Regions from separate parts of the Streptomyces sp. NPDC059861 genome, predicted to be linked through region 1. Evidence: riboswitches for the same ligand, from Rfam matches in the RefSeq annotation. Region 1 holds a riboswitch; the other holds the start of a gene.

Evidence for each region. Region 1 has a riboswitch for thiamine pyrophosphate ahead of ACFV6X_RS07915 (thiamine ABC transporter substrate binding subunit). Riboswitches for the same ligand answer to the same signal wherever they lie in the genome.
Region 2: another riboswitch for thiamine pyrophosphate. It lies ahead of thiO (glycine oxidase ThiO); the one in region 1 lies ahead of ACFV6X_RS07915 (thiamine ABC transporter substrate binding subunit).

The regions. Positions count from the first base shown of each region.
Region 1 covers NZ_JBHWJQ010000006.1:200,271-207,695, reverse strand. The annotation lists gene ACFV6X_RS07920 (ABC transporter permease) at 1-1,393, opposite strand, end outside; gene ACFV6X_RS07915 (thiamine ABC transporter substrate binding subunit) at 1,369-2,448, opposite strand; TPP riboswitch at 2,527-2,632, opposite strand; gene rlmN (23S rRNA (adenine(2503)-C(2))-methyltransferase RlmN) at 2,654-3,760, opposite strand; gene ACFV6X_RS07905 (VOC family protein) at 4,076-4,516, shown strand; gene ACFV6X_RS07900 (amphi-Trp domain-containing protein) at 4,725-5,093, shown strand; gene ACFV6X_RS07895 (hypothetical protein) at 5,211-5,444, shown strand; gene ACFV6X_RS07890 (hypothetical protein) at 5,489-5,713, shown strand; gene ACFV6X_RS07885 (ArsI/CadI family heavy metal resistance metalloenzyme) at 5,751-6,209, opposite strand; gene ACFV6X_RS07880 (ArsR/SmtB family transcription factor) at 6,289-6,669, shown strand; gene ACFV6X_RS07875 (aquaporin) at 6,666-7,425, shown strand, end outside.
Region 2 covers NZ_JBHWJQ010000042.1:50,502-57,926, reverse strand. The annotation lists gene ACFV6X_RS29820 (Rv2175c family DNA-binding protein) at 1-320, opposite strand, end outside; gene ACFV6X_RS29815 (NAD(P)/FAD-dependent oxidoreductase) at 398-1,561, opposite strand; gene ACFV6X_RS29810 (hypothetical protein) at 1,658-2,020, opposite strand; TPP riboswitch at 2,073-2,185, shown strand; gene thiO (glycine oxidase ThiO) at 2,182-3,348, shown strand; gene thiS (sulfur carrier protein ThiS) at 3,345-3,545, shown strand; gene ACFV6X_RS29795 (thiazole synthase) at 3,549-4,346, shown strand; gene pknB (Stk1 family PASTA domain-containing Ser/Thr kinase) at 4,465-6,387, shown strand; gene ACFV6X_RS29785 (deoxyribonuclease IV) at 6,422-7,297, shown strand.

The DNA.
Region 1 (7,425 bases):
GCACCGCCGCCGCCTCACGCAGCCGTACGTCCACCGCCCGCAGCACCGGCAGCATGGTCCGCACGACGAACGGCACCCCGACCAGCGCCTGCGCCAGCGGCACCAGGATCCAGGAGGCACGCAGGTTCAGCGGCGGCTCGTCGAGCGCGATCAGGAACCCGAACCCGACCGTCACCGCGGAGACGCCCAGCGGCAGCATCAGCAGCGCGTCGAACCCGCGCACGAACCGGCCCGCGTCGCGCCGGGTCAGCGCCACCGCGGCGAGCCCGCCGACCAGCACGGCGATCGCGGTGGCGACGACCGCGTACGACAGCGAGTTGCCGATCGCGTCGATCGGCGGGACGAGGAAGGTGCCGCCGTCCTCGCTGGTCAGCGCCCGGTAGTAGCCGAAGCCGGGGGCATCGAGCGAGCGCTGCACCAGCACGGCCAGCGGCAGCAGGATCAGCAGGGCGACGACGGCCAGGACACCGGCGAGCAGTGCCCACTGCCCGGCCCCGCGCGGCCGGCGCGCGGTCACGGACGCGTCCACCAGCCGCAGGGCGGTCTCCCGTCGCCGTACGGTCCAGGCGTGCACGGCGAGCACCGCGCCCACCGCCGCGAACTGGACCATCGTCAGTACGGCGGCGGTGGCGAGGTCGAAGACCTCCGTGGTCTGCCGGTAGATCTCCACTTCGAGAGTGGAGAAGGTGGGACCGCCGAGGATCTGCACCACACCGAAGGAGGTGAAGGTGAACAGGAAGACCATCAGCGCGGCGGCGGCCACGGCCGGCCCCAGCGCGGGCAGGGTGACCCTCAGCCAGGCGCCCAGGCGTGAGGCGCCGAGCATCCGCGCGGCCTCCTCCTGGCGGGGGTCGAGCTGCGCCCAGAGCCCGCCCACCGTCCGGACGACGACCGCGTAGTTGAAGAAGACGTGCGCGAGCAGGATCGCCCACACCGTTGTGTCCAGCCGTACGCCCCACAGGTCGTCCAGCAGCCCGCCGCGCCCGACCAGCGCCAGGAACGCCGTTCCGACCACGACCGTCGGCAACACGAACGGCACCGTCACGACCGCCCGCAGCACCTGCTTGCCGGGGAAGTCGAGGCGGGCGAACACATAGGCGCCCGGCAGCGCGATCAGCAGCGTCAGCGCGGTCGAGGCGAGCGCCTGCCAGGTGGTGAACCACAGGACGTGCCGGATGTCGGACTGGGTGAGCACGTCGGCCAGCCGCCCGAACCGCCAGGTCCCATCGGCCTTCAGCCCACGGCCGACGATCGCGGCGACGGGGTAGGCGAAGAAGACCGCGAAGAACGCGACGGGCAGAGCGAGAAGCCCGAGCCGCGCCGCGTTCCCGCGCGCCTTGGAAGCCGTGCCGGCCCGTGCCTCGCGGCCTACTTCAGTACCAGCGACGTCCACGCCTTGACCCACTCGTCACGGTTTTCGGCGATCTTCGCCGGGTCCATGGTCTGGGGATCCTCGGCCTGCGGGCCGAACTTCACGAACTCCTGGGGCACCTGGGCGGCCTCCCGCACCGGGTAGACGAACATGTTCAGCGGCATGTCGTCCTGGAACTGCTTGGTGAGCATGAAGTCGAGGAGCGCCTTGCCGCCCTCGGGGTTCTTCGCGTTGCTGAGCAGCCCGGCGTACTCGACCTGGCGGAAGCAGGTGCCCATGGCCACGCCGGTCGGGGCGGTCTTCGGCTTCGGGTCGGCGAAGAGGACCTCGGCGGGCGGCGAGGAGGCGTAGGACACGACCAACGGCCGGTCGCCGCCGGCCTTCCTGCCGCTCGCGGAGCCCGAGAACTCCTCGTTGTACGCCTGCTCCCAGCCGTCGACGACCTTCACGCCGTTCGCCTTGAGCTTCTTCCAGTAGTCCGCCCAGCCGTCGTCGCCGTACTCGGCGGCGGTGCCGAGCAGGAAGCCGAGGCCGGGTGAGGAGGTGGAGGCGTTCTCGGTGACGAGGAGGTTCTTGTACGCGGGCTCGGCCAGGTCGTCGAGGGTCTTCGGCGGGGCCAGCTTCCGCTCGCTGAAGTAGGCCTTGTCGTAGTTGACGCAGATGTCGCCGGTGTCGACGGGCGTGACGCGGTGCTGCTCCTGGTCGGCCCGGTACTCGGGCAGGACCAGGTCGGCGCCCTTCGCCTGGTACGGCTGGAAGAGGCCGTTGTCGAGCGCGCGGGACAGCAGGGTGTTGTCGACGCCGAAGAGGACGTCCCCCTGCGGATTGTCCTTGGTCAGGACGGCCTTGTTGACGGCCTGGCCGGCGTCCCCGTCCTTGAGGACCCTGATCTCGTAGCCGGACTGCCTCTCGAAGGCGGCGATCACGCTCTTGGACACGACCCATGAGTCGTGGCTGACGAGGGTGACCGTCCTGGAGTCCGAGCCGTCGCCGCCGGACCCGGAGGACCCGCACGCGGACAGCGTGACCAGGCCCAGCCCGACGACGACGGCTGCGAACTTCTTGGTGTTGCTCACTGATTTCCTCCTGGCTGACCAGGAAGAGACGCGGCCCTGCCCGGGACCTGGAACGGGTTCCCGGGCAGGGCGCAACAGCTTGAGTGACGACCGATCTCCCTACCCAGAATGACCTGGGCGAGGTTCAGAGGGTCTGCGGACTGTCCCGCACTCTCAGCGCTGTGGCGCTCCCCTGCCGGAATATGAAGATGTGTACGGCGTCAGACTACCGCTCGGTGGCGGCCAGCTGACCACACGCCCCGTCGATCTCCTGACCACGGGTGTCCCGGATCGTCACCGGTACACCATGGGCGGCGATGGCCTCGACGAACGCCTTCTCGTCCTCGGGCCGGGACGCGGTCCACTTGGAGCCCGGAGTCGGGTTCAGCGGGATGAGGTTGACGTGCACGGGCTTGCCCTTGAGCAGCCGGCCGAGCCGGTCACCGCGCCAGGCCTGGTCGTTGATGTCTCGGATCAGCGCGTACTCGATGGACAGCCGCCGCCCGGACTTCTGGACGTAGTCGAACCCGGCGTCGAGCACCTCGCGCACCTTCCAGCGGGTGTTCACGGGGACGAGGGTGTCGCGCAGCTCGTCGTCCGGGGCGTGCAGCGAGATCGCCAGCCGGCACTTGAAGCCCTCGTCGGCGAAGCGGTGGATCGCCGGCACCAGTCCGACCGTCGAGACGGTGATCCCACGCTGCGACAGCCCGAGCCCGTCCGGCTCGGGGTCGGTCAGCGCGCGGACGGCCCCGACGACGCGCTTGTAGTTGGCCAGGGGCTCGCCCATGCCCATGAAAACGATGTTCGACAGCCGAGAGGGCCCGCCGGGCACCTCACCGTCGCGCAGCGCCCGCATGCCGTCCACGATCTGGTGGACGATCTCGGCGGTGGACAGGTTCCGGTCGAGTCCCGCCTGCCCCGTGGCGCAGAACGGGCAGTTCATCCCGCACCCGGCCTGCGAGCTGATACACATGGTCACCCGGTCCGGGTACCGCATCAGCACCGACTCGACGAGCGTCCCGTCGAACAGCCGCCACAGCGTCTTACGGGTGGTGCCCTCGTCCGTCGACAGATGCCGCACGACGGTCATGAGCTCCGGAAGCAAGGCCTCCCGCAGCTTGCCGCGCGACCCGGCGGGGATGTCGGTCCACTGCTCCGGATCGTGCGCGTACCGCGCGAAGTAGTGCTGCGAGAGCTGCTTGGCACGAAACGGCTTCTCACCGATCTCGGCAACGGCTTCCTTGCGCTCGGCAGGCGTGAGATCGGCAAGATGCCGCGGCGGCTTCTTGGCTCCGCGCGGGGCGACGAATGTGAGTTCTCCGGGCTTAGGCATGGCTGTACCAGTGTCGCAGATCGACTTGGGTGACCTGCGGCTGCCGCTGCCTACGACTGTCGTTAGTAGCCGTCACCGGTCGTTCACTGAGCGCCCGCGCCCGGCGTTTCAGCGCTCGCCGCGTATGCGACGGGAGGCACCAACGTCGTGCTCTGATCTATACCTCGTACAGCGCAGCAACCACGGTGCAGGCCTTCCTGAGAGTCATTCTCATCGGAGTTCGGCGGTCTGCGGATGTCGAGAACGTGCCACCGGCTCCGTCCCAGGGACATCAGCGGCCGCCACCGGCCGCACCAGGAAGAAGGAGAGACCAGCATGGCGATTCAGCGGATGGACAACGTCGGCATCGTCGTCGAGGACATGGAGGCCGCCATCGCCTTCTTCGTGGAACTCGGTATGGAGCTGGAGGGCAGGGCGGAGGCCGAGGGCCTCGTCGCCGACCAGTGCACCGGACTGGACGGCGTCCGCTGTGACATCGCGATGGTCCGGACCCCGGACGGTCACAGCCGGCTCGAGCTGGCGAAGTACCGCAGCCCCGCGGTGATCAGCGCCGGGCCGCGCAACCGGCCGCACAACATCCTGGGCACGCACCGCGTCATGTTCGCCGTCGACGACATCGAGGACACCCTTGCCCGCCTGCGCCCTCACGGCGCCGAACTCGTCGGCGAGATCGCCCGGTTCGAGGACAGCTATCTGCTCTGCTACCTCCGCGGCCCGGAGGGCATCATCGTCGGACTGGCCGAGGAACTGCGCTGAGAAGGAGGAACCGAACCAGGCAGCCGAACGGAAGCCATGAGACGGACCTCGGAGAGAGGTGACTTGATCGCGGAAGCCGGGGAGGACGGCAAGCATCAAGGCCGATCGCTACGAGGAGGAGAGGACATCCGCACCCGGGTGGGCCGCTCCTGCGTATCGCGACAGAATGGGTTCTGTCTGGCTTATTGCTCCAAATCGGAGGTCACCCATGAAGGATCTCAAGTTTGAGCAGAAGCGCTCGCTGTCACGCCATGAGGCCGCTGACCAGCTCACGGCGCTCGCAGAGGCGCTGAGGGAAGGCGGGGACGCCGAACTGGAACTCAGCCCCGGGACGCTGAGCCTGCGGATCCCCGACGACTTGCGCAGCGAGATCGAGGTGGAGATCGGCAGCGGGGAGATCGAGCTCGAGATCGAGCTCAAGTGGCCGACCGCGAAGACGCGGACAGCGCCATCCCGCACGGACTCGGGCACAGAGAGGGCACCGAGACGGAAGAGCGCCCCCTCCGGCGCGGCTCGGAGCGCCACGGAGACCAACAGGAACAAGAGCGCGAGGCAGTCCGCAACGAAGACACCCTGAGCGAGTGCTGCCGAAAGCCTCCCATGCGCCCCTTTGAGGCGCTCGGGCCTGTCCTCCATGCCGTCGACGCGGACCCCTCGGTGGACTCGAAAATCGAACACATGCTTGAATTCAGCCATGCGAACCTTCCCCGCCGACCTCGCCCAGGCGCAGCAGGAATGGAGCGCCACCTACCGGCAGCTCGCCGAACGGCCCGGCCGTGCCGAGCTGCGTCGGCGCCTGTACCGGCTGTCGACCCAGGTGTTCTTCCATCCCTACTGGCAGCAGCGGCGACCAAGGCCCGCAGCATGGTGGGAGCTGCGTGACCTGGGACAGCCGGGCAGGGGCCTGAGCGAGCGGCCGAGCCGGTGACCCGCCGGCATGCGGGGCCGCATGGCCCGGATGATCCTGAAGGCGTGTCCGGATCGATTCGCGTGACCGTGCATCCGCCGTCACCCACGGGCGGCCGGCGCGTGCGCGTGGACGGCGAGATTCTCGGGTTGGCCCACAACCTGGCCGACGTCGCGGAATTCCTCCGCCGAGCCGGGCTGGAGGTCGACCCGGCGGAGCTTGCGGAGGCGCCGTGGATCGACTGGCGAGGAGTGGGGCCTGACACCTGGGGCCCGGAGCCGACGACCTGAGACACCAGCGGCCGCACGCCTCATCGGCGCCCGTGTCTCACAAGGGCGTCGGGTCGTCCGGTCGGCCGCACCTGCATCCCGTCGCGGCGGCCACTTCCCCTTCGGTCTCGGCGCCCTTGCCGAGGGCGCCGGCGTCGGCCTTGACGACGTACACCTCCCACGGCTCGCGACCGGGGCCGTGGACCCACACCTTGTCCTGGAGGGCGTAGCAGCAGGTGGTGTCGCCCTCCTCGAAGGTGGCCAGGCCGGCGTCCCTCAGCCGGGTGGTGGCGGCGCCGACCTGCTCGGTGGACTCGACCTCGACGCCGAGGTGATCCAGGCGGGTCTCCTCGCCGGCCTCGCCCTCGATCAACACGAGCTTGAGCGGGGGCTCAGCGATGGCGAAGTTGGCGTAGCGCTCGCGGCGCTTGGCCGGTTCGACGCCGAAGAGCTTCGAGTAGAAGGCGATCGACGCTTCGAGGTCGCCGACGCGCAGGGCGAGCTGAGCACGAGACATGACTTGCCCCCATCCGCTTGTATCGATACCTGTCGATACAGAGCTTGCGCTCAGGATAGACGTTCGTCAATATAGAAGAATGTCGAAGCAAGAACTCGTGGTGGTCGGGCAGGACGATCGATCCACCGGCTGCTGCCCAGTGCTGCTGGCCACGCCGTTGGACGAGGAACAGGCGACCGATCTGGCGAAGGTCTTCAAGGCGCTGGGCGACCCGGTGCGGCTGCGCCTGCTCTCGCTGATCGCTTCACGGGCCGGCGGCGAAGTCTGCGTGTGTGAACTGACCCCGGCCTTCGACCTGTCCCAGCCGACGATCTCGCATCACCTCAAGTTGCTCCGACAGGCGGGGCTGATCGACTGCGAGCGCCGGGGCACGTGGGTCTACTACTGGGCGCTGCCCGACACCCTGGACCGGCTCTCGACGTTCCTCACCACCACGCACGAGACCGAGGCGACAGCGTGAGCGCATCGCTCGGGCGCCGGACCCTCGCCGAGGCCGTCGGGTCGGCCGCCCTGGTCGTGGTGGTGGTCGGCTCCGGCATCCAGGCCACCGAACTGACCGAGGACGTCGGAGTGCGGTTGCTGGCCAACTCCCTGGCGACCGTGTTCGGCCTGGGCGTACTCGTGGCGCTGCTCGGGCCGGTCTCCGGCGCGCAGTTCAACCCCGTTGTCACGCTTGCGGCCTGGTTCGCCGGCCGCCGCACCCCCGACGGGCTCACCCGCCGCGATGTGGCCGCGTACCTCCCCGCGCAGACGGCCGGGGCGATCGGCGGCGCCGTCCTCGCCGACGCGATGTTCGCCGAACCCTTGATGCAGTGGTCAACCCATGACCGCTCCGCCGGTCACCTGTTGCTCGGCGAGATCGTCGCGACGGCCGGCCTTGTCTTCCTGATCCTCGGGCTCGTCCGGACCGGGCGGGCCCGTTACGCGCCAGTGGCCGTGGCGTCCTACATCGGAGCGGCGTACTGGTTCACGTCCTCCACGTCGTTCGCCAACCCGGCCGTCACCATCGGCCGTGCCTTCACCGACACGTTCGCGGGCATCGCGCCGGCCTCTGTCCTGCCGTTCATCGCGGCGCAGTTCACCGGCGCCGCGCTCGGCCTGGCCCTCGTGGCCGCCGTATTCACCAAGCCCGCAGCCTCAGCCACAGCCACACCGGCACCACTCACAGCCGCACCCGCACCCCCACCACCGGCAGCCGGACCCACACCCACCCCCG
Region 2 (7,425 bases), on a different contig from region 1:
TTCTCGCTGAGCGCCTGCGCGGGCGTGCCCGGCAGGCTCGGGTCGGGGGTGAAGAGCCACTCCAGCATCTCTTCGTCCGTGAAGCCGTCGTCCCGCAGGAGCGTCAAGGTCCCGGACAGGCCCTTGACGACCTTGTCCCCGTCGATGAAGGCGGCGGGGACGTGCAGCGCGCGGTTCTCACCGCGGCGCACGGCGATGAGCTGGCCGTCCTTGACAAGCTGCCGCACACGCGTCACCTCGACGCCGAGCATTTCGGCGATGTCGGGGAGGGTGAGCCAGGCGGGGACGAGAGCATCGATCTTTGCGTCAATCTCGGTCACGGGAACAAGCCTGCCATCCCCCACTGACAGTCGGAAGTCAGCCCCGCCCACCGACCCCGCCCACCTGCGACGACGCGTTACGCCGTGGCCGCCTTCAGGGGGCGTGCCGGGTCGGCCAGCAGTTCCGGGTCCAGCACGGTCCCGGCCTCGATCAGCCGCCGGCCCTGCGCCAGGTCCCGCGGGCGGCCCACCGCGAGCAGTGCGGCGAGCCGGCCCTCGCGCAGCCAGCACACCGACCAGGCGGGCCCGGCGGGGTCACCGCGCCACACGGTGGCGTCTGCGGTGGTGTGGTGCCCGACGTACTGCACGAACCGCCCGAACTGCTCGGACCAGAAGTACGGCACCGGGTCGTAGACCGCGGGTGCCTCGCCGATGATGTTCGCGGCGACCGTGCGGGGGCCCTGCAGGGCGTTGTCCCAGTGGTGCACCATCAGCCGCTCGCCGTAGCGCCCCGAGGGGAAGGACGCGCAGTCGCCGACCGCGTAGACGTCCGGCGCCGAGGTGCGCAGGTGGTCGTCGGCCACGACCTCGCCGTACCAGCCGAGCTCGATGCCGGAGCCGGCGAGCCAGCGCGTGGCGGGCCGGGCGCCGATGCCGACCACGACTGCGCCCGCGGGCACCCGCGTGCCGTCGTCCAGGACGACCGCGCCCGGCTCGACGCTCCGCACGCGCGCGTGGGTGCGCAGGACGGCGCCGCTGTCGGCGTACCAGGCGCTCATCGGCGCGGCCACGTCGGCGGGCAGTGCCCCGGCGAGGGGACGGTCGGCGGCCTCGACGACGGTCACCGCGCAGCCGGCCTCCCGGGCCGCCGTGGCGAACTCCGCGCCGATCCAGCCCGCGCCGACGACCACGATGTCGTGCTGCAGGGCGAGCACCGGCCGCAGCCGCTCGGCGTCGTCCAGGGTGCGCAGCAGATGCACACCGGGGACACCCTCCGCGCCCGGCAGGGTGACGGGTTCGGCACCGGTGGCGAGGACCAGCACGTCGTAGGGCACCGGCCCGGACTCGGTGTCCAGCCCGTGGTCGGCGAGGCGCACGCCGGTCGCCTCGCGCCCCAGGTGCAGCTCGATGCCGAGCGCCTCGAAGTCGACGTCGAAGGCGGAGCCCTCGGCGTTGCCGAGCAGGACCGCCTTGGAGAGCGGCGGCCGGTCGTACGGCTGGTGCGGCTCGGCGCCGATCAGCGTCACGGTGCCGGGGAAGCCCTGTTCCCGCAGGGCCACCGCGGTCTGCACTCCGGCCATGCCCGCCCCCACGACGACCACGCGCCGCGCCTGTGCCCTCGTTTGCTCGCTCACCTGATCACCATAGACAACTGACAGTTTGTCAGTAAGGGGGTGCTACCGGTCGCCTTCCCCGGACCTCCGGCCGACCTGCTCGACCACGCTCGTCCCGCTGCCCGCCTGCGACTCCCACTCCCAGCTCTCCTCCAGTCGCACCCGCCCGTCGGGCAGATCCACGACCGTCGAGACGCAGTGCCCCGAGGACGTCGTACCGTCCTGCTTGAGCTGCACGTACCGGAAGTCCAGCCGGTCGCCCTCGCGGGTGCCCACCAGGTATCCGCGGACGACGTCGCCACCCGCGTACTCGGCCCGGATCTCGCCGTCCTGCTCGTGGTACGTGAACCGGGTGCGCGTCCCGACCTGTCCCGGGGCCTGGTCGGCGACGGGAGCGAGGACGAGTCCGTCCAGTGAGCGGGCCATGCCGGGAGGCTCCCTTACAGAGGCGTGCGGGCAAGAGCTAGGGTGGCCACCGTAGAGCACTCGCGGGAGCCCGGACGTACCGGGCTGAGAGGGAGGCTGGCCGGCCTCCGACCGTACGAACCTGATCCGGGTCATGCCGGCGAAGGGAGGGGCTGAAGCCCGTGTCGTCCTCCGCACGTACGTCAGACGTCCTCGTCATCGGGGGCGGAATCATCGGCCTGGTCACGGCCTGGCGGGCCGCACAGCGCGGACTCGCCACCGCCGTAATCGACCCCGAACCCGGCGGCGGGGCCGCCCAGGTGGCGGCCGGCATGCTCGCCGCCGTCACGGAACTCCACTACGGCGAGGAGACCCTGCTCGGTCTGAACCTCGCCTCGGCCCGCCGCTATCCGGAGTTCGCGGCCGAGCTCACCGACCTCACCGGACACGACCTCGGCTACCGCCGGTGCGGCACCCTGGCCGTCGCGCTGGACGCCGACGACCGCGCCCACCTTCGCGAACTGCATGCCCTGCAACGCCGCTCCGGGCTGGACTCCGAGTGGCTGTCGGGCCGGGACTGCCGCCGCCTGGAGCCGATGCTCGCGCCGGGTGTGCGCGGCGGGCTGCGGGTGGACGGCGACCACCAGATCGACCCGCGGCGGCTCTCGGCCGCCCTGGTGGCCGCCTGCGAGCGGGCGGGCGTGGTCTTCCACCGGGAGTGGGCCGAGCGGCTGCTGGTCGTCCGGGAGCGGGCGGCGGGCGTCGTCACGCGCGCGGGGACCGAGGTGGGCGCCGGGCAGGTGGTGCTGGCCGCCGGGAGCCTCAGCGGGCGGCTGGCGGGCGTCCCGGACGCCGTGCTGCCGCCCGTGCGGCCGGTGAAGGGGCAGGTGCTGCGACTGACCGTGCCGCCGGCCCACGCGCCGTTCCTGAACCGCACCGTGCGCGCGGTGGTGCGCGGCAGCCATGTGTACCTGGTGCCGCGCGAGAGCGGCGAGCTGGTCGTCGGCGCCACCAGCGAGGAACTGGGCTGGGACACCACGGTCACCGCCGGCGGCGTGTACGAGCTGCTGCGCGACGCGCACGAGCTGGTCCCCGGCATCACCGAGCTGCCCCTCACCGAGACCCGCGCGGGTCTGCGCCCCGGGTCGCCCGACAACGCCCCCCTGCTCGGCCCGACCGGTCTGGACGGCCTGCTGCTGGCCACCGGCCACTACCGCAACGGCGTCCTGCTCACCCCGGTCACCGGCGACGCCATGGCGCACGTCCTGACCACCGGTGAACTCCCGGACGAGGCCCGTCCCTTCACGCCGAAGCGCTTCAGCGCCGCACTCACGGAGCAGCCCGCATGATCATCTCCGTCAACGGGGAGCCCCGCCGGATCACCGACGGCACGGCCCTCGACACCCTCGTACGCACCCTCACCGCGGCGCCCTCCGGTGTGGCCGCCGCCCTCAACGAAACCGTCGTCCCGCGCGCGCAGTGGCCCGTCACGCCCCTCTCCGAGGGTGACCGTGTCGAGGTCCTCACCGCCGTCCAAGGAGGCTGACCCATGGCCGACGATCCCTTTGTCCTCGGGGGTACGACCTTCACCTCGCGGCTGATCATGGGCACCGGCGGTGCGCCCAGCCTGGACGTGCTGGAGCGGGCGCTGGTCGCCTCCGGGACCGAGCTGACCACCGTGGCGATGCGGCGCGTCAACCCGGATGTGCACGGCTCCGTCCTGTCGGTGCTGGACAGACTGGGCATCCGGGTGCTGCCCAACACGGCCGGCTGCTTCACGGCTGGGGAGGCCGTGCTGACCGCCCGCCTCGCGCGCGAGGCCCTCGGCACCGATCTGGTCAAGCTGGAGGTCATCGCCGACGAGCGCACCCTGCTGCCGGACCCGATCGAGCTGCTGGACGCCGCGGAGACGCTGGTGGACGACGGTTTCACGGTGCTGCCGTACACCAACGACGACCCCGTGCTGGCGCGCAGGCTCCAGGACGTGGGCTGTGCCGCGATCATGCCGCTCGGGTCGCCGATCGGCTCGGGGCTCGGCATCCGCAACCCGCACAACTTCCAGCTGATCGTCGAGCACGCGCGCGTGCCGGTGATCCTGGACGCCGGAGCGGGTACGGCGTCGGACGCGGCGTTCGCGATGGAGCTGGGGTGCGCGGGTGTGATGCTCGCCTCAGCCGTGACCCGGGCCCAGGAACCGGTGCTGATGGCCGCCGCCATGCGCAACGGCGTGGAGGCGGGACGGCTGGCCCGGCTGGCGGGGCGTATCCCCCGGCGGCACTTCGCGGAGGCCTCCTCGCCGGTGGCGGGGATGGCCGCGCTGGACCCGGAGCGGCCCGCCTTCCAGTGATCCCCTACCACGTGGTCGCGCGTGGGCGCGTCAGACACGTCACAGGTCCGCTGCAGTACCGCCCCGATGCTCCGGGAACCGGCGAGCGGTGTCGGTGACGGCTCGTACACTCGCCTGCGTGGACACGACCCTTCAGGACCCTCTGGTCGGGCAACTGCTCGACGGCCGTTACCGCGTCGACGCGCGGATCGCGGTCGGCGGGATGGCCACGGTCTACCGAGCCGTGGACACCCGCCTCGACCGCGTCCTCGCGCTCAAGGTGATGCATCCGACCCTGGCCGCCGACGTCTCCTTCGTCGAGCGCTTCATCCGCGAGGCCAAGTCGGTGGCCCGGCTCGCCCACCCCAATGTCGTCCAGGTGTTCGACCAGGGGGCGGACGGGTCGTACGTCTACCTGGCGATGGAGTACGTCTCCGGCTGCACCCTGCGGGACGTGCTGCGCGAGCGCGGGGCGCTGCAGCCGCGGGCCGCGCTGGACATCCTGGAGCCGGTCCTGGCCGCGCTGGGCGCCGCCCACCGCGCCGGGTTCGTGCACCGGGACATGAAGCCGGAGAACGTCCTCATAGGGGACGACGGCCGGGTCAAGGTCGCCGACTTCGGGCTCGTCCGGTCCGTGGACACGGTCACCCAGACCACCGGGTCCGTCCTCGGCACCGTCTCCTACCTCGCCCCCGAGCAGATCGAGCACGGCAGCGCCGATCCCCGCGTCGACGTGTACGCGTGCGGTGTGGTGCTCTACGAGATGCTGACCGGCGGCAAGCCGCACACGGGGGACTCCCCCGCCCAGGTGCTCTACCGGCATGTGCACGAGGACGTCCCGCCACCCTCGGCTGCCGTGCCCGGGCTGGCGTACGAGCTGGACGAGCTGGTCGCGGCGGCGACCGCCCGCATGCCGGAGATCCGCCCGTACGACGCCGTGGCGCTGCTCGCCCGGGTCCGTGAGTCGCGGGCCGCGCTCGGTGCCGAGCAACTCGACGCGGTGCCCCCGCAGGCGGTCACCGCGCAGCACGACAACGCCGACGACCGCACGAGCGTCATCCCGCGCGCGCTGACCGCACTGCGGCAGCTGCCCGTGAACGAGGACGACGAGTCCCGGTACAACCGGACCAGCCGTCTGGAGTCGCCGCCCCTGGACACCCCGCGCCGCCGCCCCCGCCCGCGGCGCACGGTCGTCACACTCATCGCCGCGGTCCTGCTGGCACTGGGCCTCGGTCTGGGTGTCTGGTACATCAACTCGGGCCAGTTCACCGAGGTCCCGCCGCTGCTGGCGAAGACCGAGGCGCAGGCCGAGGACCGGCTCGCGGACGCCGGTCTGGAGGTCGGGCAGGTCAGGCACGCCTACAGCGACACGGTGAGGCGCGGCACGGTCATCAGCACCGACCCGGCGCCCGGCGCCCGGATCCGGCACAACGACTCCGTGACGCTGACCGTCTCCGACGGCCCCGAGACGGTGAAGGTGCCGGACGTCGCGGGCGACCGGCTGGACAAGGCGCGCAACCTCCTCAAGGACAGCGGTCTGGAGCCGGGCATGGTGACCCGGGAGTTCAGCGAGGACGTCCCGCGGGGCTCCGTGATCAGCTCGAACCCCGCGACGGGCACCACGACGCGGGCCGGCACGGCGATCGCGCTCACCGTCAGCAAGGGCGCCCCCGTCGACATCCCGGACGTCACGGGCAGCGACCCGGCCGAGGCCAGGGAGGAGCTCCAGGAGGCGGGCCTGAAGGTGCGCGTCGCGACGGAGCGGATCAACTCGGAGCACGAGGCGGGCCAGGTCGCCCGGCAGAACCCGGGCCCCGGCGGCGAGGCCGCCGAGGGTGACACGGTGACGCTGACGCTCTCCAAGGGACCGGAGATGATCGAGGTTCCGGACGTGGTGGGCGACAGCGTGGGCGAGGCCAGGCAGAAGCTTCAGGGCGCCGGTTTCGAGGTCGAGGAGGACCGCGGCCTGCTCGGCCTGTTCGGCGACACCGTGCGCGACCAGTCCGTGCGGGGCGGGAAGACCGCGCCCAAGGGGTCGACGATCACCCTCAAGATCCGCTGACGGCAGGCCGCGGGGCGCATGACACCCTGAACGGGTGAACAGTCAGCACCCCGGTCCCTCCCGCAACCCCGTCGGCGGCCACGTCCCGGTGGCCGGCGGCCTGCACTCCGTGGGCCTCACCTATGCCCACGACCTGAAGGCCGAGACCGTGCAGGTCTTCGTCGCCAACCCGCGTGGCTGGGCCACGCCCGCCGGTGATCCGCGGCAGGACGAGGCGTTCCGCGCGGCGTGCGCCGAGGAGTCGATCCCGGCCTATGTGCACGCGCCGTACCTGATCAACTTCGGCTCGCACACGGGGGCCACCGCCGAGCGGTCGGTGGAGTCGCTGCGGCACTCGCTGCGGCGCGGGCGGGCGATCGGCGCGCTCGGCGTGGTCGTGCACACCGGAAGCGCGACCGGCGGGCGGGCCCGGTCGGTGGCGCTGAAGCAGGTACGGGAGTACCTGCTGCCGCTGCTCGACGAGCTCACCGACGAGGACCCCTACGTCCTGCTGGAGTCCACGGCGGGTCAGGGCGCCTCGCTGTGCTCACGCACCTGGGACTTCGGGCCCTACTTCGAGGCCCTGGACGCCCACCCCAAGCTGGGCGTCTGCCTCGACACCTGCCACGTCTTCGCCGCCGGGCACGACCTGACCGGCCCCGACGGCATGCACCAGACGCTGGACCTGCTGGTCGGCACGGTCGGTGAGGGCCGGCTGAAGCTGATCCACGCCAACGACTCCAAGGACCTGGTCGGCGCCCACAAGGACCGGCACGAGAACATCGGCGCCGGCCACATCGGCGAGGACCCGTTCCGCGCCCTGATGACCCACCCCGCCACCGAGGGCGTCCCGCTGATCATCGAGACGCCCGGCGGCAAGGAGGGGCACGCGGCCGACGTCGAGCGGCTGAAGAAGCTCCGGGACGGCTGAGCGGGACTCCGGGACGCCCGAGCAGAGCTCCGGGGCGGCTGACGAATCCGGGTGGTCGAGGACTCCCGCACGTTCCCGGAATACCCCCGGGGGGTATATGGTTCCTGCTCGATGCGGGAACCATCACC